2 regions of the Mesorhizobium sp. M0768 genome follow, and region 1 is predicted to be linked to the other one. Evidence: predicted binding sites of a transcription regulator. Region 1 holds the regulator's gene; the other holds the start of a gene.
What was found. The regulator LexA, encoded in region 1, represses DNA repair genes until DNA is damaged. The targets are predictions, from matches to a motif close to TGTTCNNNNTGTGTTCNG.
Positions count from the first base shown of each region.

Region 2: a site for LexA is predicted at 4,086-4,103, ahead of recA (recombinase RecA). Genes of this name have one in related genera too.

Region 1 covers NZ_JAMYPD010000001.1:30,066-44,943, reverse strand. Annotated here, with positions in the region: gene gltA (citrate synthase) at 1-606, opposite strand, end outside; gene gltX (glutamate--tRNA ligase) at 786-2,207, opposite strand; gene NKI08_RS00200 (ComEC/Rec2 family competence protein) at 2,304-4,763, shown strand; gene lexA (transcriptional repressor LexA) at 4,757-5,491, opposite strand; gene kynU (kynureninase) at 5,939-7,186, shown strand; gene NKI08_RS00185 (hormone-sensitive lipase) at 7,282-8,112, shown strand; gene NKI08_RS00180 (molybdopterin molybdotransferase MoeA) at 8,120-9,325, opposite strand; gene moaC (cyclic pyranopterin monophosphate synthase MoaC) at 9,325-9,831, opposite strand; gene trpC (indole-3-glycerol phosphate synthase TrpC) at 9,834-10,646, opposite strand; gene trpD (anthranilate phosphoribosyltransferase) at 10,651-11,661, opposite strand; gene NKI08_RS00160 (SurA N-terminal domain-containing protein) at 11,658-13,550, opposite strand; gene tpiA (triose-phosphate isomerase) at 13,693-14,460, shown strand; gene secG (preprotein translocase subunit SecG) at 14,624-14,878, shown strand, end outside.
Region 2 covers NZ_JAMYPD010000022.1:84,833-99,710, reverse strand. Annotated here, with positions in the region: gene NKI08_RS24490 (cysteine desulfurase) at 1-1,069, shown strand, start outside; gene NKI08_RS24485 (SUF system Fe-S cluster assembly protein) at 1,075-1,467, shown strand; gene sufA (Fe-S cluster assembly scaffold SufA) at 1,558-1,938, shown strand; gene NKI08_RS24475 (GFA family protein) at 2,082-2,579, opposite strand; gene NKI08_RS24470 (TfoX/Sxy family protein) at 2,670-2,993, shown strand; gene NKI08_RS24465 (PfkB family carbohydrate kinase) at 3,028-3,951, opposite strand; gene recA (recombinase RecA) at 4,228-5,325, shown strand; gene alaS (alanine--tRNA ligase) at 5,584-8,250, shown strand; gene NKI08_RS24450 (PhzF family phenazine biosynthesis protein) at 8,315-9,109, shown strand; gene NKI08_RS24445 (glutathione S-transferase family protein) at 9,311-9,937, opposite strand; gene NKI08_RS24440 (NADP-dependent isocitrate dehydrogenase) at 9,949-11,160, opposite strand; gene NKI08_RS24435 (RNA methyltransferase) at 11,367-12,233, shown strand; gene NKI08_RS24430 (DUF805 domain-containing protein) at 12,313-12,957, shown strand; gene murI (glutamate racemase) at 13,109-13,927, shown strand; gene NKI08_RS24420 (DUF3008 family protein) at 14,004-14,192, shown strand; gene NKI08_RS24415 (hypothetical protein) at 14,283-14,495, opposite strand; gene rpsD (30S ribosomal protein S4) at 14,875-14,878, shown strand, end outside.

The sequences.
Region 1 (14,878 bases):
CTTCGGGTAAATGAATGGCTGGCCGATGTGGTATTTATAGGCCATCGCCGCGATCGTCGGCATCTTGGCGATCAGCCGCATTGACGCGACCATGCGTTGATAGGGGTCCGAGATATCGGTGGAATCGTGATAGAAGGCCGACAGCGCGCCGACCACGCCGCACATCACCGCCATCGGATGCGCATCACGGCGGAAGCCGGTGAAAAAGCGCGACATCTGCTCATGCACCATGGTGTGGCGCGTCACCCGGTAGTCGAAATCGTCCTTCTGCGCCTTGGTCGGGAGTTCACCATAGAGCAAGAGATAGCAGACTTCGAGGAAGTCGCCGTGCTCGGCCAATTGGTCGATCGGGTAGCCGCGGTGCAAAAGAATGCCGGCATCGCCATCGATGAAGGTGATTTCCGATTCGCAGCTCGCCGTCGACGTAAAACCGGGATCGTAGGTAAAGACGCCGGCGGTGTTGTAGAGCGAACCGATATCGATGACGTCAGGTCCTACCGAACCACTTCGTATCTTGAATTCATGGGTTTTGCCGCCGAGTTCCAGCTTGGCCGTCGATGCCTGGGTTTTGCCGCCAAATTCCATTTTTGTCGCAGGTTCGGTCATAGCAAACTCCTTTTTGTTTCCTCAGGCCGGCAAAGGCAAAATATCTGAACCCAACACGTCAAAAGCATCGGAATACGCACATTTGCGCCCGCAATTGAATCTGCGCGGCAGATTAGGCCAAGACCCAATGTTGCACTGCGAAACACACCTTTCAATGCCAATCTTCTTGGGCCAGTTTGCTAATCGATTTGATCAGCGATCCGCGCCAGGCTTTCCTCGCGGCCAAGCACGGCAAGCACATCAAAGACACCTGGCGAGGTACTTTTGCCGGTGAGCGCGGCGCGCAAAGGTTGGGCCACGGCGCCGAGTTTATGGCCGGCGGCCTGCGCATAGTCGCGGATCGCGGCTTCGGCTGAGGCGGCAGACCACTCCGAAACCGTGGCTAGTGCCGCATGAGCGCCCCGCAGGATCGCGCGCGCCTCACCGCTGAGCAGCGCCGCCGCCTTCTCGTCGACCGGCAGCGGCCGTTCGACGAAAAGGAATGCAGCCCCTTCAACAAGTTCGACCAGCGTTTTGGCGCGCTCCTTCAGGCCCGGCAACGCGGCAAGCAGTTGCGCCCTGCGTCTGTCGTCGAGGCGAGCGGCGATTGCCGGGCCGCCTTCTAGATAGGGCAGAGTGGCGATGAAGATGTCGAGCAGCGCCGCGTCGTTCATCCGGCGCATATGCACGCCGTTAAGCGCCTCGAGCTTGGCGAAGTCGAAACGGGCGGCGCCCTTGTTGACGTCGCCAATGTCGAACCATGTAATCATGTCGGCGATCGACATGATCTCATCGTCGCCGTGGCTCCAGCCAAGCCTCGCCAGATAGTTGAGCAGCGCCTCCGGCAGGTAGCCCATGGCGCGATAGGCTTCGACGCCAAGCGCACCGTGCCGCTTCGACAGCTTGGCGCCGTCGGCACCGTGGATCAACGGGATATGCGACATCGACGGCACCTCCCAGCCCATGGCGTGATAGATTACGGTCTGGCGTGCGGCGTTGGTCAAATGATCGTCGCCGCGGATGATGTGGGTGATGCCCATGTCGTGATCGTCGACGACGACGGCATGCATGTAGGTGGGATTGCCGTCCGAGCGCAGAATAATGAAATCGTCGAGATCCTTGTTGGGAAAGCGCACGTCGCCCTGGACGCGGTCATGCACCACCGTCTCGCCGTCTGTCGGCGCCTTGATGCGGATCGCCCCCTTGGCGCCGGGCGGCGCCTCCGACGGGTCGCGGTCGCGCCAGCGCCCATCATAGCGGGGCGGAAGCCCCTTGGCTCGCGCTGCCTCGCGCATCGCCTCCAGCTCCGCCGGCGTCGCGTAGCAGTAATAGGCCTTGCCCACGCGCACCAGCTCCTCGGCCACCTCGCGATGGCGCGGCGCGCGCTCGAACTGCGAGACAGGCGCGCCGTCCCAGGTGAGTCCGAGCCAGGAAAGCCCGTCGAGAATGGCTGCCGTCGCCGCATCCGTCGACCGCTCACGGTCGGTATCCTCTATACGCAGCAGCATCGTGCCGCCCGTGTGCTTGGCGTACAGCCAGTTGAACAGCGCCGTGCGCGCGCCGCCAATGTGCAGATAGCCGGTGGGCGAGGGGGCAAAACGGGTGACGACCTTATCGGGCATGGAACTCTCAGGCGGGCGAAGGAAGTGGGTTTGCGGACTTTCGCGCGTTGCGCGTTCATGTAGCATAGGAGGTCGAGGGCGCAAGGGGCAGACCCGATGGCTGTGCGAGGCCGTGGTGCGGGCGAGGGCGAGGACGTTGGCAGCGACGTCAGCGAACGCTTGCTGTTTGCCGCTCCCCCGCCTGTCCCGCCGGCACCGGCATTGCTACCTGCTCCGCGCTTCGATGCTCCGTCGCTGCCGGCCAGCGACCCAGCAACGGTTCTCGTGCCCGCGGGCGAGCCTATCGTACGCCTGCGCAGGCGTTTCCGCCTCCCGTCACCGTCCCGTATCCGCAACAGCGTAACCACAGCGGCCGGTCTGGAACTCGACCGCGGCATCGCCTTCCTGCTGGTGCCGGTGTTCCTCGCATGCGGGGTGGTCGTTTATTTCGGGCTGTCGGTGGAGCCGGCCTTTCCACAGCCGATCGCAATCGCGCTCCTCGCGACCCTTTGTGCCGTCGTCTCGCGGTCATGGCCCAGGACGCGCCTGTGCTTCATGGTGGCACTGCTCTGCGCGCTTGGCGTACTTGCCGCCAAGTTCGAAACATGGCGTGTCGGAACGCATATGCTCGGCTCCGAAATCTCGACGCGGCTGACGGGTCGCGTCGTATCGTACGAGCCCATGGCGAGCGGCCGCATCAGGCTGACAATCGATGTGATCTCAACCGCCAGGCCGACACTGCGCTACATGCCGGAACGGGTCCGCGTTTCGGCGATGAAGATACCGGCTGAGCTGACCGCCGGTTCCGAGATCACCGGCTATGTGCGGCTGCTGCCGCCGACCGGCCCGGTGCGGCCCGACAGCTATGATTTCTCCTTCGACAGCTATTTCGCCGGTATCGGCGGCAGCGGCTTTTTTCTCGGCAATCCGAAAATCGTGTCGTCGGACAGCATGCCGCTTGCCGCGCAGCTTTCTTCCGCGATCGAAGACGCGCGCGAATCCATCGCCGACCATATCCGCAGCCGCATCGGCGGTGCCGAGGGCGAGATTGCTGCTGCGCTGATCGTCGGCGTGCGCGCCGGCATTCCCGAGGAGATCAACGAAGCGATGCGGCGCACCGGCATCTACCACATCATCTCCATCTCGGGGCTGCATATGGCGTTGGTCGCCGGCACCATCATGGCGCTGCTGCGGGGTGCCTTTGCGCTGTTTCCCGATTTCTCATCGCGACGGCCGGTCAAGAAATATGCCGCGGCCGCCGCGCTTTTTTCGATTGCGGCCTACCTCGTCTTTTCCGGCATAGTCGTGGCGGCCGAACGCAGCTTCATCATGCTGGCGGTGATGCTTATCGCCGTGCTGTTCGACCGGGCCGCGCTCACCATGCGCAACCTGGCGATCTCGGCCATCGCGGTCATCCTGGTATCGCCGCACGAGGTGGTCGGTCCGAGTTTCCAGATGTCCTTCGCCGCGACGGCGGCCCTTGTCGGCGCCTATGCAGGCTGGTCCGATTACCGCGCCGGCAGGGCCACCACGCCGCCGCCGCGGCGGTCGCCGCTACGCTTTGCCACGCGAAAGGTCCTGCTGGGCATGTGCGGTCTGGCGATGACCTCAATCATTGCAGGGAGCGCCACAGCGCTTTTCGCCATATGGCATTTCCAGCGCGTGGCGCCGCTCAGCCTGTTCGCCAATCTGGCCATCATGCCCATCGTCTCATTGGTCGTCATGCCCTTCGCCGTTCTCAGCGCGCTGGCGATGCCGTTCGGTGCGGATGGCCCTTTCCTCTATGTCATGGGCAAGGGGCTGACGGCGATGATCGCCCTGTCCGGGTGGATCTCGGAGCGCTCGCCCATCGATGCGGTCGGGCTGATTTCGCTGAGATCCGTCCTTCTGGTGACGATCGCCCTCGTCATTGCCAGCATGGCGACGACGTGGTTGCGGCTGGCGGCACTTCCTTTTGCGCTCGCCGGCTTGCTGACGACAACGCAGACACGCATACCCGACGTATTGGTCTCGGAGGACGCACGGCTGGTCGCGCTGCCGATCGGCAGCGGTGAACTCGCGGTCAACCGGGCACGCCCGAATGAGTTCACCATCGACAACTGGAAACGCGCGCTCACATCAGAGGCTATCGTCGCGCCGGAAACACCTGGAAAGAACGACCCGCAATTCGATATTGCCGATCCGGCCGACCTACCGCCGGGCATGCCGTTCATTTGCACGGACGGCCTCTGCCTTGCCAGGCATCCATCCGGCGCGATCATCGCGCAAGCCAAGGACCGCGATACTGCGCGGCCAGCCTGCGCCTTTGCCAGCTTGGTCGTCATCGACGACGCCACCGCCCATAACCCCTGCTACTACGACCGGCTGGTCCTCGTCGTCACCAAACGGCAACTGGCGCGCGCGGGAAGTGCCGCCGTCTATTTCGATCCACAAGCGGCAACACGCGCCGAGATCCGCTTCGCCGTCGAAAAATCATACCGGCCCTGGCACGTGCAGCGGAAATTTTCACGCGCGGCACGGGGCCTGCCGCCATACCGCAGGGCCGACAAAGCCGGCGCCAAGGGCGGAGCTCAGTAGCGGCGGATCAGTCCGACGAGCTTGCCCTGCACCTTGACCCTGTCTGGTCCGAAGATGCGCGTCTCGTAGGCCGGATTGGCGGCTTCCAGGGCGATCGAGGCGCCCTTGCGGCGGAACCGCTTCAGCGTCGCTTCCTCCTCGTCGACCAGTGCCACCACGATCTCACCGGGGCTCGCCGTATCGGCATTGCGGATGATCACCGTGTCGCCGTCGAAAATGCCGGCCTCGATCATCGAATCACCTTTGACCTCGAGCGCATAATGCTCGCCGCCCATGATCATATCCGGCGGCACCGAAATCGAATGCGTCTGGTGCTGGATGGCGTCGATCGGCACACCGGCAGCGATGCGGCCCATCACCGGGATCGAAACGGCGGCGACGACATCGTCGTCATTTCCGGCTGCGGGCACGCGCGACGATGTCGGCTTGCCTTGCCGAGGGGCGCCTTGCCCAAGACTACCCTGGATGACACTCGGCGAGAACTTGCGTGCCGCATTGAGGCCGGGGGCGATCGAGTCAGGCAGGCGTAGCACCTCCAGCGCACGGGCCCGGTTGGGCAAACGGCGAATGAAGCCGCGCTCCTCCAGCGCCGTAATCAGCCGGTGGATTCCGGATTTGGAAGCCAGGTCGAGCGCTTCCTTCATCTCGTCGAATGAAGGCGGGATACCGCTTTCCTTCAACCTTTCGTGGATGAACATAAGCAGTTCGTGTTGTTTGCGTGTCAGCATAGCGACCCCCAACAGAATCAGAAAAACAAACCCAGAACAAACACTATCTGTTCCAGTTGTGTTCCGCAACTGTTTAAAGTTTAATGAATGCGTTAAGGCTCGGGAAACAAACGACGTCCCCTACCGGCGTACCGCATTTTCACCGCCGCGAGCCTCATCGCCTTGATTCTGCTTTCGTTTGCGCCCTTCTGGCCTCCTAGAAGGCAGCACTGGCATCGGCCGTCGGTCGGCAAAAGGCACGGAATTGAACCCGTATCGACTGTGCGGTTTGGTCGATGCACCGTGAACGAAACGAACTCAAAACGCCAACCTCGGGTTAAGTCCCAGTTTCCACCGCCTGGTCAGGCTGCTTCTCGCCGGTGGAGCCTTGCTGCGCGCAACCAGGTAATGGAAGAACAGTCGATGCGTGTCCGGCGTTGCGTTGGATCTTGGGGGAGCAGACAAATCATGACAGGAATTCCCGATCTCGTGGCCATAAAGGCGATGGATGCCGCGGATCCGCTGCGCGCGATGCGCGACCGCTTTGTGTTGCCGCAAGGAGTGATCTATCTCGACGGCAATTCGCTAGGAGCTGCTTCACGTGCCGCTTTCGATGAACTGCACAAGGCCGCGACCGAAGAATGGTCGCATGATCTCATCCGCGCATGGAACACGGCCGGCTGGTTCAACATGCCGCTTGAACTTGGCGACCAGCTCGGGCGCCTGATCGGTGCCGCGGCCGGCCAGACGGTGGTCTGCGACACGACATCGGTCAACATCTACAAGCTGCTGCACGCCGCCATGGCCATGCGACCGGAGCGGCAGGTCATCGTCGCCGAGGACGATAGTTTTCCGACGGACCTCTACATGGCCGAGGGTGTGGTTTCGACGCGAAAAGATACGCTGCTGCGCCTCTCGGGGGTCGACGCGCCGACCATCGAAGAGCTGATCGACGAACGCACCGCCGTGGTGCTGGTCAACCACGTCAACTATAAGTCGGGCGAACTGCGCGACATGCCGGCGCTGACGCGCAGGGCTCAGGAAGCCGGGGCGATGATCGTCTGGGATCTCTGCCACACCGCCGGCGCGATGCCAGTCGAGCTCGACAAGGCAAACGCCGATTTTGCCGTTGGCTGCACCTACAAATATCTGAATGGCGGCCCGGGCGCGCCTGCCTTCATCTATGCGGCTGAGCGGCATCTTTCCTACATCCAGCAGCCGCTCACCGGCTGGTGGGGCCATGCACGGCCCTTCGCCTTCGAGCCAGGCTATGCGGCCGGCACCGGCATCCGCCGGTTTCTGTGCGGCACGCAGCCGGTCTTGTCGATGCGCACGCTGAAGGGCGCGCTCGACATCTGGAACGATGTCGACATGACGGCGGTGCGCAAGAAGAGCATCGCGCTGGCGGATCTGTTCATCGAGCTTGTCGAGGCAAAGTGCGGCACTTACGGGCTCACGCTCGAAAGCACGCGCGATGGGGAAAAACGCGGCAGCCAGATTTCATTCATGCATGAGCATGGCTACCAAGTCATGCGCGCGCTGATCGAACGTGGCGTGATCGGCGATTTTCGCGCGCCATCGACCATGCGCTTCGGCTTCACCCCGCTCTATATCGGCTATGCCGATGTCTGGCAGGCCGTCAAAGTGCTTGAGGACATCCTGCACACCAGTGCGTGGAAGGATGCGCGCTTCGCCATCAAAGCAGCTGTCACTTGAGATTGATGCGAGAGCTGGAACCGTGAGGCTGGCGACGACGCGCCGCGCGATGCTTACGGCTACGTTGCAAGGCCATATGCCAAGGAGGGCGCAGGGTGTTCGAACGTCACATTGCCGATTGGGACAACGCCTATGCCAACGGCGCCAACATAGCCGGCAGCGATCGCTGGCCGGCGGCCTGGATCGAGCCCGCGCGGGTTTTCCGCGACGTGCTTTCGACCGAGGGCAGGGCGCGGCTCGACATGGCCTATGGCGACAACCCACGCAACCGGCTCGATCTTTTCCTGCCGGCCATCAAGCCCAAGGGACTCGTGGTGTTCGTCCATGGCGGCTACTGGATGGAATTCGACAAGAATTTCTGGTCGCATCTTGCCGCTGGCCCTGTTGATCGCGGCTATGCGGTGGCGATGCCGTCCTACACGCTCTGTCCGCAGATACGCATTGGCGGCATCGTCAAGGAAGTCGGCGCGGCGATCGGCAAGGCGGCGGCGATGGTTGCAGGGCCGCTGATGCTGACCGGGCACTCGGCCGGCGGCCATCTTGTTAGCCGGATGGTTACGGCGACGACGCCGCTGGCGACCGAAGTGGTCCGGCGCGTTCGTCATGTGGTGTCGATCTCGGGGGTGCACGATTTGCGCCCGATCATGCGCACCGGCATGAACGAGACGCTGGCGATCGATGAGGTCGAGGCGCAGGCCGAAAGTCCGGTGCTGCTGCGCCCGATGGACAAGGCCCGCCTGACCTGCTGGGCCGGCGGCGGCGAGCGCGCCGAATTCCTGCGTCAGAGCGCGTTGCTGGCCAACATCTGGATCGGCCTGGGTACCGCGACCAGCTCGGTGGTCGAGCCTGACCGGCATCATTTCAACATCATCGACGGTTTGGCCGATCCAGACCATCCGCTGACCCGGACCTTGATTTCGGAGTGAGGCAGGTTCAGCGTAGCATCAGTACGTCGCAGGGGGAGCCCGCCGCCGCGGCAGGCGCGAACGGCGCGCGAACGATCAGCCCGTTGGCATCGGCCAGCATTTTCAGCATCGAGGAGTCCTGGATGCCGAACGGCGTCGCCACGGGCGTACCGGCGTCATCTATGACAACAGCCCGCACATAATCTTGCCTGAGATCATTGGCCGGCATGGCGGCACCGAGCCGTGCCCGACGTATATCCTGCTGAAAGGCGCGGCCGCCGAGCCGCGCCAGCAGCGGCTTCAGGAAGAGCTGAGTGCAGACCAGGCTTGCCACCGGATTGCCGGGCAGGCCGATGCAGCGAATGTCTCCCAGCCGCCCGAACATCAGTGGCTTGCCCGGCCGCATGGCGATCTTCCAGAAATCGAGCGTCATGCCTTGCCCGGTCAGCACCTCATGGACGAAGTCGTGGTCACCGACCGAGGCACCGCCCAGCGTGACGATGACGTTCGCGCCAGCCTTCACGGCCTTTTCAACCAGCGCAGCGATCGCCTCCCTGCGGTCCGGCGCGATGCCAAGGTCGAGCGCGCGCGCACCGACCGACTGTGCGGCAGCGGCGACACCATAGGCGTTGGAGGAGATGATCTGGTCGGGGCCAAGATCGCTGCCCGGCGGCAGTAATTCGTCGCCGATGGCGATGATGGCCACCAGCGGCCGTTTGACCACGCGCACCTCGGGGTGATTGGCCGATGCCGCCAGCGACAAGGCCGCCGGGTCGAGCAGGCGGCCTTTGGGCAGCAGGACATCGCCCTTGGCGAAATCGAGCCCGAGGCGGCGGATGTTGCGCCCCTGCACCGTCCGTTCCGTCACTTCGACGCTGCCGCCACCGAGATCGCGGACGTTCTCCTGGATGACGATAGTGTCGGCGCCTTCGGGAAGCGGCGCGCCGGTAAAGATGCGCACGGCCTGCCGCTGCTGCACCGTTCCGGCAAAGCCGCGTCCGGCCGGCGCCATGCCGACCACCGAAAGCCTTGCCGGTACGGACGCGATATCGGCCGCCCGCACGGCATAGCCGTCCATGGCGGAGGCGTTGAACGGCGGCTGGGTGCGGAGCGCCACAACCGGCTCCGCCAGCACGCGGTCGGCGGCATCCAGCAGTGCGACGCGTTCGCCCGGCAGCGCTGCTGCGCCGTCCAGCAGGCGCTCGAGCGCCTCGGCAACTGGGACCAGCACCATTATCGGCCTGCCTCGGTGGCCCCGTCTCCGGTGATCTTGTAGTCGCCGGATTTGCCGCCGGTCTTTTCAACCAGCCTTATGCCGGAGATGACCATGGCGCGGTCGACCGCCTTGGCCATGTCGTAGATGGTCAGGCAAGCGACCGAGACGGCACTCAGAGCCTCCATCTCAACGCCGGTCTTACCGGTGACGCGGGTCAATGCTGTCACCTTCAGGCCGGGCAGCGCGGCGTCCGCCTCGATATCGACAGATATCCTGGTCAGCAGCAGCGGATGGCAAAGCGGGATCAGTTCATGCGTCTTCTTGGCCGCCATGATGCCGGCAATGCGCGCGGTGCCCAGCACGTCGCCCTTCTTGGCGTCGCCGGCGAGGATCATGTCCAGCGTCTCGGGCCGCATCGCGACAAAGCCTTCTGCGACTGCCGTGCGCACCGTCACAGCCTTGTCGCCGACATCGACCATGTTGGCTTCGCCCTGCGCGCCAAGATGGGTGAGGGTGGCCGCCATCCTCAAACGGCCTCTGCCGGCGCCTTGCCCGTCAACAGCAGGCGCGTTGCCGCGGCCACGTCCTGCTGGCGCATCAGGCTCTCGCCGACCAGGAAAGTCGCAATGCCGCTCTGCTCCAGCCGGCGGCAATCGTCGTGCGAAAAGATACCGCTCTCGCTGACCAGATGGCGGTCGGCCGGCACCATCGCTGCCAGCCGCTCCGAGGTCTGCAGGCTGGTTTCGAAGGTCCGGAGATTGCGGTTGTTGATTCCGATCAGTCGCGACGACAGCTGCAGCGCGCGTTCCATTTCAGCCTCGTCATGCACTTCGACCAGCGCGTCCATGCCGAGCCCGAACGCTGTCGCTTCGAGTTCTCTTGCCAACGCGTCGTCGACGCTGGCCATGATGATCAGGATGGCATCGGCGCCCCATGCCCTGGCCTCGTAGACCTGATAGGGGTCGAACAGGAAATCCTTGCGCAGGGCAGGCAGCTCGACGGCAGCGCGCGCAGTGGTGAGGAATTCGGGCGCGCCTTGGAAGGAGGGTGCGTCGGTCAGCACCGAAAGGCAGGCGGCACCGCCCTTCGCATAGGCCCTGGCCAGCGCCGGCGGATCAAAATCGGCGCGGATCAGGCCTTTGGATGGGCTAGCCTTCTTGATTTCGGCAATCAGCGCGAACCTGCCGGATTTGCGCTTTGCTTCAAGGGCGGAAAGAAAGCCGCGCGGCGCGTCGGCATCCGTCGCCCGTGCCTTGATCTCGGCCAGCGGCACGCGCGCCTTGGCCGCCGTGATCTCGTCGCGCTTGTAAGCCTCGATCTTGCGCAGGATGTCGGACATGGTTTTAACCGTTCGAAATCTCGATCAGCCTGTCGAGCACTTTCAGCGCGCGGCCGCTGTCGATGGCCTGCGCCGCCGTTACCATGCCGTCGGCGAGGGTCGTCGCTTTGCCGGCCACCACCAGCCCGGCGCCGGCATTCATCAGCACCGTATCGCGAAAGGCGCCGGCGGCGCCGCCCAGCATGTCGCGCAGTGCCTGGGCGTTGTGGGCGGCGTCGCCGCCGCGCAACTCGTCCTTGGTGTGCCGCTTCAGTCCGACGGCTTCCGGGGTCAGCGTAAAGCTGCGGATCTCGCCGCCGGCCAGTTCGGCGACAAGTGTCTCGCCGGTGGTGGTGATCTCGTCATAGCCGTCGCCATGGACGATCCAGGCATGGTCGGCACCAAGTTCCTTCAACGTTTCTGCCACCGGCATGATCCATTCGGGCAGGAACACGCCGACCATCTGCCGTCTGACACTCGCCGGATTGGAAAGCGGGCCCAGCAGGTTGAAGATGGTGCGGGTTCCGAGCTCGACCCGGGTCGGGCCGACATGCTTCATCGCCGGGTGATGCGCCGGCGCGAACATGAAGCCAACGCCGGCCTCGTGGATGCAGCGGCCGATCGTCTCCGGAGGGATGTCGATCTTGACGCCCAATGCGATCAGCACATCGGCGGCGCCGGTCAGCGAGGACAGTCCGCGATTGCCGTGCTTGGCGACGGGCACGCCGCTGCCGGCGATGACGAAAGCGGATGCGGTCGAAATGTTGACGCTGTGCGAATTGTCGCCGCCGGTGCCGACAATGTCGATGGCACCCTCGGGAGCTTCGACACGCAGCATCTTGGCGCGCATGGTGGCGACGGCGCCGGCGATCTCGCTGACGGTCTCACCGCGCACGCGCAATGCCATCAGGAAGCCGCCGATCTGGCCGGGGGTAGCATCGCCGGACATGATGATGTCGAAGGCCTCGCGCGCCTCCTCGAAGGAAAGAGCGCTGCCGGCGGCGACCTTGGCGATGTGGATCTTCAGCGCGCTCATCTGGCCAGGGCTTGGGTTACGGCCGCCTGATCGATGCGGACGTCATATTGCGTCTGCAACTGCGCCACCAACTGGTCGAGCAGGTCGTCGGACATGCCGGAGGTGAAGGACTTCTGTGCGTCCTGGGGCACTGAGCTGGCATCGGCCCCGGCAGGCTCGAACACCTCGGCAACCTTGAACAGGATCTGTCCGTCGCCCGTAGGTGAGGGGATCAACCCGGTGCCGCCTTCGCCGACGCCGAACATCGCGGCGGCGCCTTCCTTGCCGAAATCGACGTCGTCCGCATCGCGCTTGACGCCGCGCTTGGTCTGCTTTTCGAGCTTGAGCTCACCGGCGATCACCTCGAGCGTGACGCCAGCCTTGAGACGCTTCTCGAGCTCCTGTGCTTTTGCGGTGAGCCGTTTGGTGGTCTCCGCCGCGGTCCAGTCGGCCACGACCTTCTGGCGGACTTCGTCCAATGTGCGGTCGCGGGCAGGCGTGATCGCGCTCACGTCGTAGAAGACGAAGCCGTTATCGGCGGTGGTGAGGCCTTCATTGTCGGTTCCGGGTTCGGATTCGAACACCGCCTTGATGAGTGCCGGCGATTCCGGCAGGTCTTTGACGATGCTTCCATCCGGCCGTTGGCCGGTGCGGTCGATGGCATCGATGGTGATGACCTTCAGCTTCAATTTGGCGGCTGCCTCGGCGAGCGAACTGCCCGAGGCGCGCGTATCCTCGTAATTGTCGTGCACGTCCAGCAAGATGCGGCTTGCCTCGCCCAGTGCCAGGTCCTTGCGGATCTGCTCGGACACTTCGGCCAGCGGCTTCACCACTTCGGGCTTGATCTCGGTGACGCGCAGCAGAACGGGACCAAAGGCGCCCTGTACGACCGGGCTGACCTCATTGACGTTTAGTTTGAAGGCAGCATCGGCGACCGCCTTGTCGGCGATCTTGTCCTTGGCCAGCGTGCCGAGCAGCGTGTCGGCCGGCGTCTTGCCTTCGGCAGCGACGATCTTGTCGAAGGTCGCGCCGGTCCTGAGCGAATCGAGCGCCGCCTTTGCGGCATCAGGTGTCTTGAACACAAGCTGCTCGATGGTGCGCATCTCCGGCGTGGTGTAGCGCGCCTTGTTCTTATTGTAGTCGTCGCTGACCTGTTGGTCGGTCACCGCGCTCAAATCCATGATGTCTTCCGGTTCGAGCCTGACATAGGAGAACTTACGGTATTCGGGCGCGGCGTAGGTTTTCTTGTTTTCCTCGAAATAGGCCGAAAGCGCGCTGTCGGACGGCGCTTCTATCGGTTCGACCAGCGATTTCGGCAAGGTCAGGTAGTCGATGGTGCGATCTTCGCCGCGATAGAGCGCGACCGCCTTGAAGAAAGTATCCGGGGCCTTGAGGCCGTCCGAAACCGCCTCGACGATCTGCTGGCGGACCGCGACCTGGGCGCGGTTCTTCAAATAGTCTTCCGGCCGCATTCCGATCTGCCGAAGCAGGTACTCGAAGGTTCTCCTGTCGAAGCTTCCGGCAGGCCCTTTGAACGCCGGGTCTTCACGCGTCAGTTCGGCGAGCCGGTCCTTTGACAGGCCGAGTCCGAGCTTGCGGGCCTGCTCGTCGAGGACGGCGCCCGACACGAGTTGCGCCAGCACCTGGTTGTCGATGCCGAGCGCCGTCGCTTGCTCACGGCTGATGCGCTGGCCGAATTGCTGCGACATGACGCTGAGCTGGCGATCGTAGGCGAGGCGGTATTCGTTGATCGAGACCTTGGTGCCTCCGGCCGTGATCACGGCATCATGGCCGGCAAGACCGCCCATCAGGCGGCCCGAGATGCCCCAGACGGCGAAGCTCAACACCAACAATGACAGCAGCAGTTTAGCGACCCAGGTCCCCGCCGCGCTTCTCAACATACCAAGCATGAGTACTTCCGATTTTTGCGCATTTCGCATGCGCCGAGTCTGAAACAAGCGCAATAGCGCCCTTCCTGCCCACTGTCGATTGCTTTGTGGCCTGATTTTGATAGTGAGGGCCAGCTGGAAATTGCCCGGAGAAACAAATCCCATGACGCCTGGAATCCGCCCGCTCGTCGCCGGCAACTGGAAAATGAACGGCACCAGCGCCTCGCTCAACGAGCTCAGGATGATCGGCAACGGCTTCATGAGTGGGCTCGACGCCGAGACCGAAGCGGTGGTCTGCGTGCCGGCGACCTTGCTTGCGCACGCCGCCGAGATTCTGTCGCGCACGCCGGTGCGGGCCGGCGGAGAGGATTGCCACACCGAGGAAAGCGGCGCCTACACCGGCTGCATTTCGGCCGAGATGCTGAAGGATGCAGGTGCCAGCCATGTCATCGTCGGCCATTCCGAATGCCGCGCCGATCGCAAGGAGGACGATGCCTTGGTCCAGGCCAAGGCCTCCGCCGCATGGCGCGCCGGGCTGGTGGCCATCATCTGCATTGGTGAGACAAGAGCCGAACGAGAAGCAGGAGCCACGCTCGACGTGCTGTCGCGCCAGGTCGCTGGCTCGGTCCCGCCAAACGCCACGGTTTCCAACACCGTCATTGCCTATGAGCCAATATGGGCGATTGGGACCGGCTTGACCCCGACCGCCGCCGACGTCGCCGAGGCACATGCGCATATCCGCGAAGAACTGGCACGGAAGCTCGGCAATACGGCGGCCAAGATGCGCATTCTCTACGGCGGCTCGGTCAAGCCGTCCAACGCCGTCGAGTTGCTCGGCGTCAGGAATGTCGATGGCGCGCTGGTCGGCGGCGCCAGCCTAAAGGCGGCGGACTTCCTCGGCATCGCGGAAGCCTATCGAAACATCGCTTGATACAAGGGCTGGTTGCTGCATTTGAGCGGACGGCCGGCGCCGAAATCGTTGCAAAGGACGCATTGCTTCCCATATTCCGGCCACGGGCTTGGAAATGCCGTCAAAGCATTGTATTGAGCCGCCTCCAAATCAGCGGCCGCACAAGGCCTTGCCAGGGTAAATTATGGAAACCGTACTGATCGTCGTCCACCTCATGGTCGTGCTCGCGCTTGTCGGCGTGGTGCTGCTGCAGCGCTCCGAAGGCGGCGGCCTCGGCATCGGCGGCGGATCGGGCTTCATGACCGCGCGTGGCGCCGCCAATGCGCTGACGCGGGCGACGGCGATCCTGGCTGCCGCTTTCTTCGTCACTTCGCTGACACTGTCGATCGTTGCGCGCTATGGCGAGAAGCCGATCGACATTCTCGATCGCGTGCCGGCG
Region 2 (14,878 bases), on a different contig from region 1:
TGCCAACGTCCATCGTGGCCTGCATTTCCTGTCGAATGCCGCGACCGACGCCTATGAGAAGGCTCGCGAGACGGTGCGCCGTTTCCTCAACGCACCGAGCACCGACAACATCGTCTTCACCTCGAATACCACGGCGGCGATCAACACGGTCGCCTATGGTTTCGGCATGCCGAACATCGGCGAAGGCGACGAGATCGTGCTGTCGATCATGGAGCATCATTCCAACATCGTGCCGTGGCATTTCATCCGCGAGCGGCAGGGCGCGAAGCTGGTCTGGGTACCGGTCGACGATCTCGGCGTCTTCCACATCGAGGAATTCGAAAAGCGGCTGACCGACCGGACAAAACTGGTCGCCATCACCCATATGTCGAATGCGCTGGGCACGGTGACGCCGATCAAGGAGATCGTGCGCATCGCGCATGCCCGCGGCATTCCGGTGCTGGTCGACGGCAGCCAGAGCGCCGTGCATATGCCGATCGACGTGCAGGATCTCGACTGCGATTTCTTCGTCTTCACCGGCCACAAGGTCTATGGCCCGTCGGGCATCGGCGTGCTCTATGGCAAGAAGGATATTCTGGAGCGCATGCGCCCGTTCATGGGCGGCGGCGAGATGATCGAGGAGGTGACGCAAGACATCGTCACCTACAACGATCCGCCGCACCGTTTCGAGGCCGGCACGCCGCCGATCGTGCAGGCAATCGGGCTTGGTGCCGCGCTCGAATACATGGAAAAGATCGGCCGCGAGCGCATCGCCGCGCACGAGGCCGATCTGAAGGACTATGCGCATCAGCGGTTGCGCGCCATCAACTCGCTGCGCATCTTCGGCGATGCGCCCGGCAAGGGCGCCATCATCTCGTTCGAGCTGCAGGGCATCCACGCCCATGACGTGTCGATGGTCATCGACCGGCAGGGCGTGGCGGTCCGCGCCGGCACGCATTGCGCGCAGCCGCTGTTGAAACGCTTCGGCGTAACATCCACATGCAGGGCATCGTTCGGCATGTATAATACCAGGGCCGAAGTCGATGCTTTGGCCGATGCGCTGGAAAAAGCGCGAAAATTCTTCGGGTGACGACCATGGATGATGCCAGCCACACCGCCGAAAGCACTTCGGAAGCGACGACCAATGCGGCGGTTTCCGGATCGACAATCCCCGCCGACGAATTGGCGCGGCTGACCGACGACATCGTCTCGGCGCTGAAGACGGTCTACGACCCTGAAATCCCGGCCGACATCTATGAGCTCGGCCTGGTCTACAAGATCGATATCGAGGACGACCGCTCGGTCAAGATCGACATGACGCTGACCGCGCCGGGCTGCCCGGTGGCCGGCGAAATGCCGGGCTGGGTCGAAAATGCCGTCGGCGCCGTCGAAGGCGTTTCCGGCGTCGAGGTCAACATGACCTTCGATCCGCCCTGGTCGCCCGACCGCATGTCGGAAGAGGCGCAGGTGGCGGTTGGGTGGTACTAGCATGCGACCAGCCGGAGGCTGGCGCACTTGCGCCGGGTACAAAACTTCACCATTTTAGGTGAGGAATGCGCGCAATGGAGAAGGAAAAACATGGGACGCTTTGCCGTCATCACGATGACCGAAAAGGCCGCCGACCGGGTGCGCGAGATCGTTGCGACCCGTGAGAATGCACATGGCATTCGCCTTGGCATCAAGAAGGGCGGCTGCGCCGGCATGGAATATACGGTCGATCTGGTGACCGAGCCCAACACCAAGGACGACCATATCGAGCGCGACGGCGCCCATGTCTATGTCGCGCCGGAGGCGGCACTTTTCCTGTTCGGCACCGAGATGGATTTCGAGCTGACGACGCTGCGCACCGGTTTCACCTTCCGCAATCCGAACCAGAGCTCGGCCTGCGGCTGCGGCGAATCGGTCGAATTGAAGCCGGCTGATCTGAAGGCACTGGCCGAGGCGCGCGCTTCGGCCTGAGGTTTTCGTTCTCCCCGTCACTATACGGGGAGAAGGTGGCCCGAAGGGCCGGATGAGGGGCCGAGCCGGCGTTCGCAATGTTTGCGCCACCCCACATCTGCCTGCCGGCATCTTCTCCCCGTATAGCGACGGGGAGAAGAACGCTAATCCACCCACATCCCCGTTCGCTTGTGCCAGTCTGCGATCGACTCCTCCGGGTAGACATCGAAAACCTTGTCGCCCTTGCCGATGTCGGGCTCGACCCAGTTCGCCTTGTATTTCAGCATCAGATGCACCTTCTCCGGCGGCTTTGGCAGGTCTGTGTCGATCGCCGAGGCGAAGGGGTGCACCAGCTCCGGCCAGGTCGGATCGTAGAGCCAGAGTGCCGTCCCGCATTTCATGCAGAAGTTCCGCTCGCCGGTCGAGGTCTCGCGTTGCGGGTGCTCGTCGTCCTCGATCTCGGCGCGGTAGACGCCGAGATGGCGCTTGCCCTGGATTTTCAGCGTCTCGTAATCGGCGCCGAGATTGATGGCAAAACCGCCGCCGCCCTGCTGCTTGCGGCAGATCGAGCAGTAGCACAGCATGAACGGCACCGGCGTGTGGCTTTCCACCTCGAAACGCACGGCATTGCACCGGCAGGACCCTTTGAGCAGAAGCGGCATGAGAAACTCCGACGAAAGTGATTTGCACTTTGTCAGGATGGCGCCGGTTGCGGCGATGACAAGGGGAAATCCGGATGACATGATCGCCGCATGGACAACGAGCGCATAGAAGAGCTTTTCGAAGGCCTCGGCCCGGTCAGCATCCGCAAGCTGTTCGGCGGCAGGGGCATCTATTTCGACGGCGTCATCGTCGCCATCGTCATCGGTGGCGAATTGATGCTGAAGGCCGACGCCGAAAGCGCGCCCGATTTCGAAGCGGCCGGCTGCCGGCAATGGACCTATACCGGCTCGCGCCACGGCAAGCTCGTGTCGATGCCCTATTGGAGCGTTCCCGACAGCGCGTTCGACGATCCCGACGAGATGGCGATCTGGGCGCGCCGCGCCTACGAGGCAGGACGGCGCGCCGGCAAATAGGCTGCGTCATGCTTCGGCAATTCCGGGCCGCATTTCACGCCAGGTCCCGCGCCTCGGGCACGAGCGCCAGCGCTTCGGCAAAGCCAGCGCTGGTGAAGGCGGCGCGCTCGACGACGAGCATCGCGGCGGCAATGCCTTCGCGCAGTGCCGCGCGCAGCGTCAGGCCGCGCAGCAGGGCAGCGATCGTGGCGCCTGCCAATGCGTCGCCGGCGCCGGCAGCATCGGTCCGCTTTTGCAGCGGCGGTGGCGAGATCGAGAACGCGCTCAATTCGTCGAAACCGAGCACTGGTTCGTCGCCGGCGGTGATCACGCCGCTTTTCAGCCCGGCGCGTCTCAGGCCGTCGACGATGCCTTGATCGATTTGGACGCCGGCGAGCACGCCGGCCTCGCGCCGGTTCATGAAGGCCATCGCCAGACGGTCGAGCACCGGCGTCAGCCGCGCCGCTTTGTTGGGCGAGACCGCAAGCGCAAACACCGGCTTGCCGGCGGCGAGTGCCGCCAGCCGCTCCAGCGCGGTCGACGGCAGGTTGGCGTCGCACAGGACCGCGTCGGCCGAACCGATCGCTTCCCGCACCTTGGCGCGGCGGATCTGCTTGGGAAGCGCCAGCTCGTAGAGCACCATGTCGGCAAGGCCGGCGATCAGCCCGCCGTCGCTGTCGATCAGCATCGTATGGCTTGGCGTTGCTCGGTCGAGGAACACCGCCGACAGGTCGGCAATGCCGGCCTCGGTGACGGCGCGTAAAACCGTGTCGCCAAGGGCATCGCCGCCGCGCACCGAAAGCAGCGAGGCCGAGACGCCGCGGCGCACGGCACAGCGCAAGGCGTTAAAGACGGCGCCGCCGATATGCTCGCGCATCGTGCCGGGATTAGACGCTGCTGGCACGAAGGCGCCGGCAACCCGGCCGCGCCGCTCGATATAGGCGCCGCCCACGGCCAGGATCGTCGAGGATTTGATCATGCCGTCAAAATGCCCTTTAGCTGTTGCCCGGAGAGACTAGGTCGCCGGGCGGAACCCTGCAATCACGGGTCCGATTCGGTTGGTAACGGCAACGGCGCCGCATGCGAGGCGAGACGCATCGGAAGCAATAATTGCGAAACAAAAATAGAACAAATAGGGATATGCGTTATTTTTCAAACCCTTGGTGCTCATTGACAAATGAGAACAAATGAGGTACATTCTTTTAAGGATTGCGGGATTGTCCGGCCTCCATTGACGACCACGGGGTGATGTATCATGGCTCAGAATTCTTTGCGGCTTGTAGAGGACAAAGCGGTGGACAAATCAAAGGCTCTGGATGCGGCGCTGTCGCAAATCGAGCGTGCCTTCGGCAAGGGCTCGATCATGCGGCTCGGCGCGAACGAGCAGGTCGTCGAGATCGAAACGGTGCCGACGGGCTCGCTTGGGCTGGACATCGCGCTTGGCGTCGGCGGCCTGCCGCGCGGCCGCATCGTCGAGATCTACGGGCCGGAAAGCTCGGGCAAGACGACGCTGGCGCTGCACACGGTGGCCGAAGCCCAGAAGAAGGGCGGCATCTGCGCCTTCGTCGATGCCGAGCACGCGCTCGACCCGGTCTATGCCCGCAAGCTCGGCGTCGATCTCGAAAACCTTTTGATCTCGCAGCCCGATACCGGCGAGCAGGCGCTGGAGATCTGCGACACGCTGGTGCGCTCCGGCGCCATCGACGTGCTGGTGGTCGATTCGGTGGCGGCGTTGACGCCGCGGGCGGAAATCGAAGGCGAGATGGGCGATTCGCTGCCCGGCCTGCAGGCCCGCCTGATGAGCCAGGCACTGCGCAAGCTCACCGCCTCGATCTCGCGCTCCAACACCATGGTCATCTTCATCAACCAGATCCGCATGAAGATCGGCGTCATGTTCGGTTCGCCCGAGACGACGACCGGCGGCAATGCGTTGAAATTCTATGCCTCGGTCCGCCTCGACATCCGCCGCATCGGCTCGGTCAAGGATCGCGACGAGGTCGTCGGCAACCAGACCCGCGTCAAGGTCGTCAAGAACAAGCTGGCGCCGCCCTTCAAGGTGGTCGAGTTCGACATCATGTATGGCGAGGGCGTCTCCAAGACCGGCGAGCTGGTCGATCTCGGCGTCAAGGCGGGCGTGGTCGAAAAGTCGGGCGCCTGGTTCTCCTACAATTCGCAGCGTCTTGGCCAGGGCCGCGAAAACGCAAAACTGTTCCTGCGCGACAATCCCGACACGGCGCGCGAGATCGAGCTGGCGCTACGGCAGAATGCCGGGCTGATCGCTGAGAAATTCCTTGAGAACGGCGGCTCCGAAAGCAGCGATGACGGTTTCGAGGACGACGCTGGGGTGATGTAGGGCAAGCGACGCCTCGCTGAGCCTCAGCCAGGTTTCGATTTGATGTTTTGATTTGAGTTTGCGTAATCGATGCGTTTCGAACCGCCGGCCCAGGGCCGGCGGTTCGCGTTTGACGGCGAGGCAGACGCATTTCAAGGCGCTGGTGAAAGCCGGGATTTGAGCCCATTTGGTGTTTCTGGACAGGCTGCGGTGCGACCGCTAAAAGGCCATGTCTATTTTCCGCCGGCAGCCGGCGGTTCTCTCGAAAAGGCAGTATTCATGAGTGGCGTCAACGAGATCCGGTCGGCATTTCTCGACTATTTTCGCAAGGAAGGTCACGAGGTCGTCGCGTCAAGCCCGCTGGTGCCGCGCAACGACCCGACGCTGATGTTCACCAATGCCGGCATGGTGCAGTTCAAGAACGTTTTCACCGGTCTGGAGAAGCGGCCCTATTCGCGCGCCACGACTGCCCAGAAGAGTGTTCGCGCCGGCGGCAAGCACAACGACCTCGACAATGTCGGCTACACCGCGCGCCACCTGACCTTCTTCGAGATGCTCGGCAATTTCTCCTTCGGCGACTATTTCAAGGAGCGGGCCATAGAGCTTGCCTGGAACCTGATCACCAGGGAGTTCGGGCTGAAGAAGGACAAGCTGCTGGTCACCGTCTACCACACCGACGACGAGGCGGCTTCGTACTGGAAGAAGATCGCCGGCCTTTCGGACGATCGCATCATCCGCATCGCGACTTCGGACAATTTCTGGGCGATGGGCGACACCGGGCCTTGCGGGCCGTGTTCGGAGATATTCATCGACCGTGGCGAGCATATCTGGGGCGGCCCTCCCGGCAGCCCCGAGGAGGATGGCGACCGTTTCCTCGAATTCTGGAACCTGGTGTTCATGCAGTATGAACAGGTGACGAAAGACGAGCGCATCGACCTGCCGCGTCCGTCGATCGACACGGGCATGGGCCTCGAGCGCATGGCCTCCATCCTGCAAGGGGTTGAAAGCGTCTTCGAAACCGACCTGTTCCGTCACCTGATCGACGCTGCGTCGTCGGCGCTTGGCCGCGGTCCGGATGCGGACGCCGTCGCATCGTTGCGCGTCATCGCCGATCACCTGCGTTCGTCCTGCTTCCTGGTCGCCGACGGCGTACTGCCGTCCAACGAAGGCCGCGGCTACGTACTTCGTCGCATCATGCGCCGCGCCATGCGCCACGCGCAGTTGCTCGGCGCCCGCGATCCGCTGATGTGGCGCCTGGTGCCGGCGCTGGTCCGCGAGATGGGCCAAGCCTACCCGGAACTGGTGCGCGGCGAACAGATGATCACCGAAACGCTGAAGCTGGAAGAGACGCGCTTCCGCAAGACGCTGGTGCGAGGCTTGGGCTTGCTTTCGGAGGCGACGGAAAAGCTGGCCTCCGGCGACATGCTGGATGGCGAGACAGCGTTCAAGCTCTACGACACCTATGGCTTTCCGCTCGATCTGACGCAGGACGCGCTGCGCCAGCGCAACATCTCGGTCAACCTTGCCGGCTTCACCGAGGCGATGGAGCGGCAGAAGGCGGAGGCGCGCAAAAGCTGGGCCGGCTCCGGCGACGTGGCGACCGAGACGGTATGGTTTCCGGTGCGCGAGAACGCCGGCGCCACCGAGTTCCTCGGCTATGAGACCGAGCAGGCCGAAGGCCTCGTCCAGGCGCTGGTCAGGGACGGCAAGACCGTCGACAGCGCCGGCAAGGGTGACGCCGTTGCCGTGGTTGTCAACCAGACGCCGTTCTATGGCGAGTCCGGTGGCCAGATGGGCGACACCGGCGTCATTTCGGGCGACGGGTTCTCGATAGAGATATCCGATACCCAGAAGAAGGCCGATGGGCTTTTCGTCCATCTCGGCAAGGTGGCTACCGGCACGGTCAAGACGGGCGCGACCGTCGAGCTGAAGGTGGACCACGCGCGTCGCACCAGGCTGCGCGCGAACCATTCCGCCACGCATCTGATCCATGAAGCGCTGCGCGAGGTGCTGGGTACCCATGTCGCGCAGAAGGGCTCGCTGGTTGCGCCCGAGCGTCTGCGCTTCGACATCTCCCACAACAAGCCGATCTCGCATGACGAGCTCGAAGAGGTAGAGCGCATGGCAAACGAGATCGTCGTTCAGAACGGCCCTGTAACCACGCGGCTGATGTCTGTCGACGACGCCATTGCCGAAGGCGCCATGGCGCTGTTTGGCGAGAAATATGGCGATGAAGTGCGCGTCGTTTCGATGGGCACGGGCTTGCATGGCGCCAAGGCCAACCGGCCTTATTCGGTCGAGCTATGCGGCGGCACGCATGTCAGGGCGACCGGCGATATCGGCCTGGTGCGCATCCTGTCCGACAGCGCGGTCGCTGCCGGCGTTCGCCGCATCGAGGCGTTGACCGGCGAGGCGGCCAGAAAGCATCTCGACGAACAGGACAAGCGGCTGAAGGCGGCCGCCGCCGCGCTGAAGATTTCGCCGGCCGATGTGCCGGCCCGCGTCGAGGCGCTGCTCGACGAACGCAAGAAGCTCGAAAAGGAGCTGACAGAGGCGCGCAAGAAGCTGGCGCTGGGCGATCGCTCGCCAGCCGGTGTGCCTGCGGAAAACGAAACCATTGCCGGTGTCGGTTTTCTCGGCAAGGCGGTATCGGGCGTCTCGCCAAAGGATCTTAAGCCGTTGGCCGATGCCGGCAAGAAGTCGCTCGGCTCCGGCATCGTCGTCTTTGTCGGCGCCGGCGAGGACAACAAGGCAAGCGTCGTCGTCGCCGTCACCGATGATCTGACCGGCCGCTTCAGCGCCATCGATCTGGTGCGCGTCGCGTCCGCGGCATTGGGCGGGCAGGGCGGCGGCGGGCGACCCGATATGGCTCAGGCCGGCGGCCCGGACGCCTCGAAGGCCGAAGACGCGATCGCTGCGGTGAAGGCGGCTCTCGAAGCGGCGTGAACCTGCACCGGGGGCGGCACGGCCGAAATGGCGCGTCGCCCAGCGGATATCTTTGAGGGCCGATATGCCGACGCTGACGATGTATCAGGTCGATGCCTTTGCCGAACGGGCCTTCCAGGGTAACCCTGCCGCCGTTCTCCTTTTAGAGGAATGGCTGTCGGAGCAGGTAATGCAGGCCATCGCCAACGAAAACAATCTTGCTGAAACCGCGTTTGTGCGGCCGAATGGCAAAGGTTGGGATTTGCGCTGGTTCACGCCGGTCCACGAAGTCGACTTCTGCGGCCACGCCACTCTTGCGGCCGCCCATGTGCTGGCTACGGAATACAATGGTCAGGGCGAAATGGCCTTCGCCACCCGGGTCGGCGAGCTGCGGGTTTCCCGGTGGGAAGGGGGCTATCAGCTCGATCTGCCTTGTTTTCCGCCGCAGCCCGTCGAGGAAGAGCTGAACTCGGCGCTGCAAGCGATATTGCCTCAGCGGCCGGTTGCGAGCTTCCGCAATTTCGAGAACCTGTTTGTCGAGCTTGCCGACGAGACAACCGTGCGATCTTTCGTTCCCGATCTGCTCAGGATCGGACGTTTTCATCCTCTCGGCCTGGTTATTACCGCGCCTGGGCGAGCCCACGATTTCGTCTCCCGTTACTTCGTGCCTGGGGCGGGCATTCCCGAGGATCCGGTAACCGGCTCCATTCATGCGACGCTGGTGCCTTACTGGTCTGAAAAACTCGGCAAGACGCATCTGTCGGCATTCCAATGCTCGCAGCGCGGCGGGCATTTGCTATGCGAACTGGCCGGAGATCGCGTGCTGATCACAGGCCGTGCGAAGACCTTCATGAAGGCGGAGATCTACCTTCCCGATTGAGCGGCTTGCCTCCGGTTCCTCGCCCCCACGAAGTGGCGGAGAGGTGGCCGCGAAGCGGCCGGAGAGGGGGCCCGCGCAATCAAAAGGCGCTTTAGGAATGCGCCGATTTCCCCTCTCCGTCTCGGCTTCGCCGAGCCAGCTCTCCCCGCAAGCGGGGCGAGGAACCCAGGTCGTGCGAAGTTGCCGCGCCTCGCCGCGGTTTCACCCTGCCTTTTCGGTTTTCGCAAAACTCGCGCGTTGAGTGATGCGCGCATAGCAATCCCGGATCTCGGCAAACTCGGCCAGCAGGGCTTGTCCCTCGGCGACCTTGATGAAATAGCCGATGATCGGTGCGGCGTGCAGGTCGGCCAGCGTCAGGTCCGTTCCCAACAGCCAAGGCCCTTCGGCTTTCAGCGAGGAGAGCGCCTGCAATGCCGTTCTCGCCTGCCGCAACCCGTTGGCGATCACGGCTTCGTCGGGCGGCGTTTTTTCCAGCCGCTCGACAGCGACATCCCAGACCATGGCCCTGTAGGCGTAGGCGTCGAGCAGGCCGGTGATCTGGTTCAGGCGTGCTCGAGGCCGGGCTTCGACCGGTTGCAGCGCCGGGCCGCCAAAGGCTTCGTCGACATAACGGGCAATCGCGCCGGTCTCGTAGAGGCGAAAGCCGTCATGCTCGAAGGCCGGGATGCGGCCGAACGGCTGGTGCTCGAAATACCAGCCGGGAATGCCGTCCGCGGCAAAGATGTCGACGGGCACGAGCTCGTAGCCGACGCCCTTTTCCTCCAGCACCAGCCGCACGATGCGCACATAGACGCTGTAGTCCGCGCCGTAGACGACGGGCTTGCCCATGCCGGTTGGGCTCAGGCCATCGCTTTCTGCAAATTCTCGTCGATCTTGTCGAGGAAGCCGGTGGTCGAAAGCCATGGCTGGTCGGGGCCGATCAGCAGCGACAGGTCCTTGGTCATGAAGCCGGACTCGACCGTCTGGATGCAGACCCTTTCCAGCGTCTCGGCAAAGCGCCTCAGTTCGGCATTGTCGTCGAGCTTGGCGCGGTGCGCGAGGCCGCGCGTCCAGGCAAAGATCGAGGCGATCGAATTGGTCGAGGTCTCCTCGCCCTTCTGGTGCTGGCGATAGTGGCGGGTGACGGTGCCGTGCGCGGCTTCCGCCTCGACGGTCTTGCCGTCCGGCGTCATCAGCACCGAGGTCATCAGGCCGAGCGAGCCGAAGCCTTGCGCCACCGTGTCGGACTGCACGTCGCCGTCATAATTCTTGCAGGCCCAGACATAGCCACCCGACCATTTCAGGCTCGAGGCCACCATGTCGTCGATCAGCCGGTGCTCGTACCAGAGCTTCTTAGCTTTGAATTCTGTTTCGAACTCCGCCTCGTAGACCTCTTGGAAGATGTCCTTGAAGCGGCCGTCATAGGCTTTGAGGATGGTGTTCTTGGTCGAGAGGTAGACGGGGTAATTACGCAGCAGGCCGTAGTTCAGGGAGGCGCGGGCGAATTCGCGGATCGATTCGTCGAGATTGTACATGGCCATGGCGACGCCGGCGCCGGGTGCGTCGAACACGTCGTGCTCGATCACCTGGCCGTCCTCGCCGACGAATTTGATCGTCAGCTTGCCCTTGCCGGGGAAGCGGAAGTCGGTGGCGCGGTACTGGTCGCCGAAGGCGTGGCGGCCGACGATGATCGGCTTGGTCCAGCCGGGCACCAGCCGCGGCACGTTCTTCATGATGATCGGCTCGCGAAAGATGGTGCCGCCGAGGATGTTGCGGATGGTGCCGTTCGGCGACTTCCACATCTTCTTCAGCTTGAATTCCTCGACGCGCTGCTCGTCGGGCGTGATCGTCGCGCATTTCACGCCGACGCCGTATTTCTTGATGGCATTGGCCGAATCGATGGTCACCTGGTCGTTGGTGGCGTCGCGGTGCTCGATGCCGAGGTCGTAATATTCGAGCTTGAGGTCGAGATAAGGGTGGATCAGCTTGTCCTTGATGAACTGCCAGATGATGCGGGTCATCTCGTCGCCGTCGAGTTCGACGACCGGGTTCGCCACCTTGATCTTCGCCATGGAAAGAATGCCTCGCTTTTGGGGAACGGAACGGCCTTGCCCGCACGGCTGCCGGCCCTGGGATGCGGCCCGTATATCAAAGGCTTTTTGGCCGCGCAAACGGCGAACCGCGCCGTAGTGTAGGCATTCCTTGCGAAAGCTTCATTTTCGCCGCCAAATGTGGCAGGGGACTGCGAAATGCCGCAAACAGCAGTTCACTGACAACCATGGCCGCTACCCAGGATCCCGCCACCCCTCTTGCCTCCGGAACTCCAGCGTCCGGACCGGCGATCGTCCTGGTCGAGCCGCAGCTCGGCGAGAATATCGGCATGGTTGCGCGCGCCATGGCCAATTTCGGCCTTTCCGAGCTGCGGCTCGTCAATCCGCGCGACGGCTGGCCGAGCGAGAAGGCGCGTGCCGCCGCAAGCCGCGCCGACCACGTCATCGATGCCGTCAAGGTGTTCGATGACCTGGCCTCGGCGGTTGCCGATTTGAACTTCGTCTTCGCCACCACGGCGCGCGCGCGCGACAATTTCAAGCCGGTGCGCGGTCCGGTCGAGGCGGGCAGGGCAATGCGCGCGCGGCAGCGGGCCGGCCAGCGCACCGGCATCCTGTTCGGCCGCGAGCGCTTCGGCCTCTATAATGACGAGGTCGGCCTTGCCGACGAGATCGTCACCTTCCCCGTCGATCCAGCCTTCTCCTCGCTCAACATTGCCCAGGCGGCCCTACTGATGTCCTATGAATGGATGAAGTCCGGCCTGGAAGACGAGACCAGGACCAACTTGTCCGGCCCCGAAATGCCACCGGCTGCCAAGGAAGAATTGCACGGCCTGTTGGCGTATCTGGAAGGTGCACTGGAGGCGCGCGGCTATTTCCGCCCGGCAGCGAAGAAGCCGAAGATGGTCGACAATTTGCGTGCAGTGCTGACCCGCCCCGGCTTTGCTGAGCCGGAGCTCAAGGTGCTGCGCGGCATCATATCATCGCTGGACAGGTTCTCGCCGGCCATGCCGCGCGGCGACGGATCGCCCGGCGATGATCCAAGGCGGCTCCCGGCGGCCGCGGCACGCGCTGCGAGGGCGAAAGACAAAGACTAGCCTCGGAACTGCCCATACCTCACCAGTAACCGAATGTTATTTGGTGTGATCCATTGTCTGGAAAACGATGGATCTTTCGATGTTCAATTCAAATATCGGGCGTCTTCGCTTTTTCTTCTATTCCGCGGCCTTGCTGGTTGCGGAAATCGTGACATTCGTGCTGTGCGTCGTGGGGACCGTCGGCTTCGAGGGTTTGGCCAATTCGAGGCCCGGACCTTCCAGGGAAGGGCTGGCCGCGGCTGTTCTCGTTACCTCGCTGGTGATCGTTCTGTTCCGCGCGAATTTCGCCTGGCGTCGAAGCCGCGACGCGCAAGGGTCGGGTTGGATCCTTTGGTCCTATATCGTGTTCTCGACGCTGTTTGCGATCCTGCAGGCCGGCACTGTTCTTGTCGTAAAATTCGACGGCGAAGATTCGCATTCCGGCCTTAACCTGCTGGGATTAGCTCTTGTCGGGCTGTGGGCCGTCATCTTGGCGGGCAAGCCGGCGGGTGGCGGCTCTTCGGATATAGCGTCATCCCTGAGTTTCGACGATTTCGACCCGCCCGGGCCGCTGCGCGGCGCCGCCGCGCTCCATTCAGCGTCAGCCGCCGGCGCGACGGCCCTGGCTCCAGCCTACGCCACGCGGGCCGCGCCGGTGCCGTCGAACCACCCTGCATCTCAACCTGCATCTCCGGCGAACGGCCGGCCGCGGCCCGGCGGCTTCGGCAAGCGCGGCCTTGTGTGACCGGCTCGCCGCATCAAGGCCATGATGGTTCCACATAGAAGCGGCCGGGATAAAGCATCATTGGCCGAAGCAGAAAGCATGGGCCGGGCCTTCCCTCGTGATCTCGTTTGTGATTCCCAGCCCTTAGTGATTCCCAGCCCTTAGTGACTCAATGACAATAACCGATCCATCGAGCGCCCGTCCGATCCTGATGTTCGATTCCGGCATTGGCGGCCTCACCGTGCTGCGTGAGGCGCGCGTGCTGATGCCTGACCGCCGCTTCATCTATGTCGCCGACGACGCGGCGTTCCCCTTCGGCGGCTGGGAGGAACCGGCGCTGAGAACACATATCCTGGAGTTGTTCGCCAGGCTGCTCGACCGGTTTTCGCCGGCCATTTCGGTCATCGCCTGCAACACCGCCTCGACACTGGTCATCGATGCCTTGCGCGAGCGGTTTCCCGGCCACCCTTTCGTCGGCACCGTGCCGGCCATTAAGCCGGCGGCGGAACGCACGCGCTCGGGCCTGGTTTCGGTGCTGGCGACGCCCGGCACCGTCAAGCGCCAGTACACGCGCGACCTGATCAGCAAATGGGCGCAGAAATGCCACGTCCGCCTGGTCGGCAGCGACAGGCTGGCTGCATTGGCCGAAGCCTATATGCGCGATGGTTTTGTCGACGAGGACGCCGTGCGCGCCGAGATCGCGCCGTGCTTCGTCGAGCATGACGGGCTGCGCACCGACATCGTCGTGCTTGCCTGCACCCATTATCCGTTTTTGGCCAACCGCATGCGCAAGACAGCACCGTGGCCGGTCGACTGGCTCGACCCGGCCGAGGCGATCGCACGCCGGGCGCTGTCGCTGCTTGCCGATACCGAGGCCCGCTATCGCAGAGAGGCACTGCCGGAAGGCGCCGACCTTGCATTCTTCACCTCGAACAGCGCCGATTTTCCGACGCGCCGGCTGATGCAGGGATTTGGCCTGGCGATATCCTGATCGCAGGCAATTTTCGCTTTGGGAACATCACACCGGACAATGCGTTTTCCTCTCATTGGAAACGGGAGAAACCATCATGCCAGCCACCTCAAAAGCCCAGCAGAAAGCGGCCGGCGCGGCATTGTCAGCCAAGCGCGGCGAGACCAAGAAGGGCGCGCTCAAAGGCGCGTCGAAGGGAATGTATAAATCCATGAGCGAAAAACAGCTCGAGGAATTCGCCGAGACCAAGCGCAAGGGCCTGCCGGAAAAGAAGTCGAAACACTGATCGACTGGCCATTCTGACGGCGGATGCCGGTCAATAAAAGGCCCGCGGCTGAGCCGCGGGCCATGAAGTCTCAACGGGCGAGGACGAAAATTACCAGTTCCAGCCCCACCCGCAGCGCCGCACTTTGTAGCGGATCACCTTGCGATGACCGTGGCGCCACACCACCTTCTTCTTGACCACGATGCGGCAGACCTGGTGATGCCTGTGCCCATGCCAATGCCGGGCCTGCGCCGGCTCGGGCGCGACCGCCATCGTGCCGGCCATCACCGCGGCGCCTACCAACGTAAGGAAGAACTTCTTCATGCGAATTCCAGCTCCTCTGATTTCAGTCCCTTCCTGATGCCGCTGGCGCAACCTCCCGCCACATCCGGCACGTTCTACAACCGTAACACTATCCGGTTCGGCGATTCGCGCCAGCCGGAAGCTTGACAGCGGTTAAATCTCCGTTTAACCAGCCCACCAACACCGGGCCGCAATGCCCGGTGGTTTTCTTTATGTGTGCAAGACGTTTGGGAAGCCGGTTTACTTTCCCTATGTCTTGTTTGAAATGACGTGTCCCGTGGGTTTTCCGTCGCGTTGCGTGGAAAACCCTGTCAGGTCTCGAAAACGGAGGCCAGAGGAGGGCGCGTTTCCTTCGCCCGGACCATGAGGTTCCGGGTGTGTTGTTTTGAAAGGGAATGCGATGA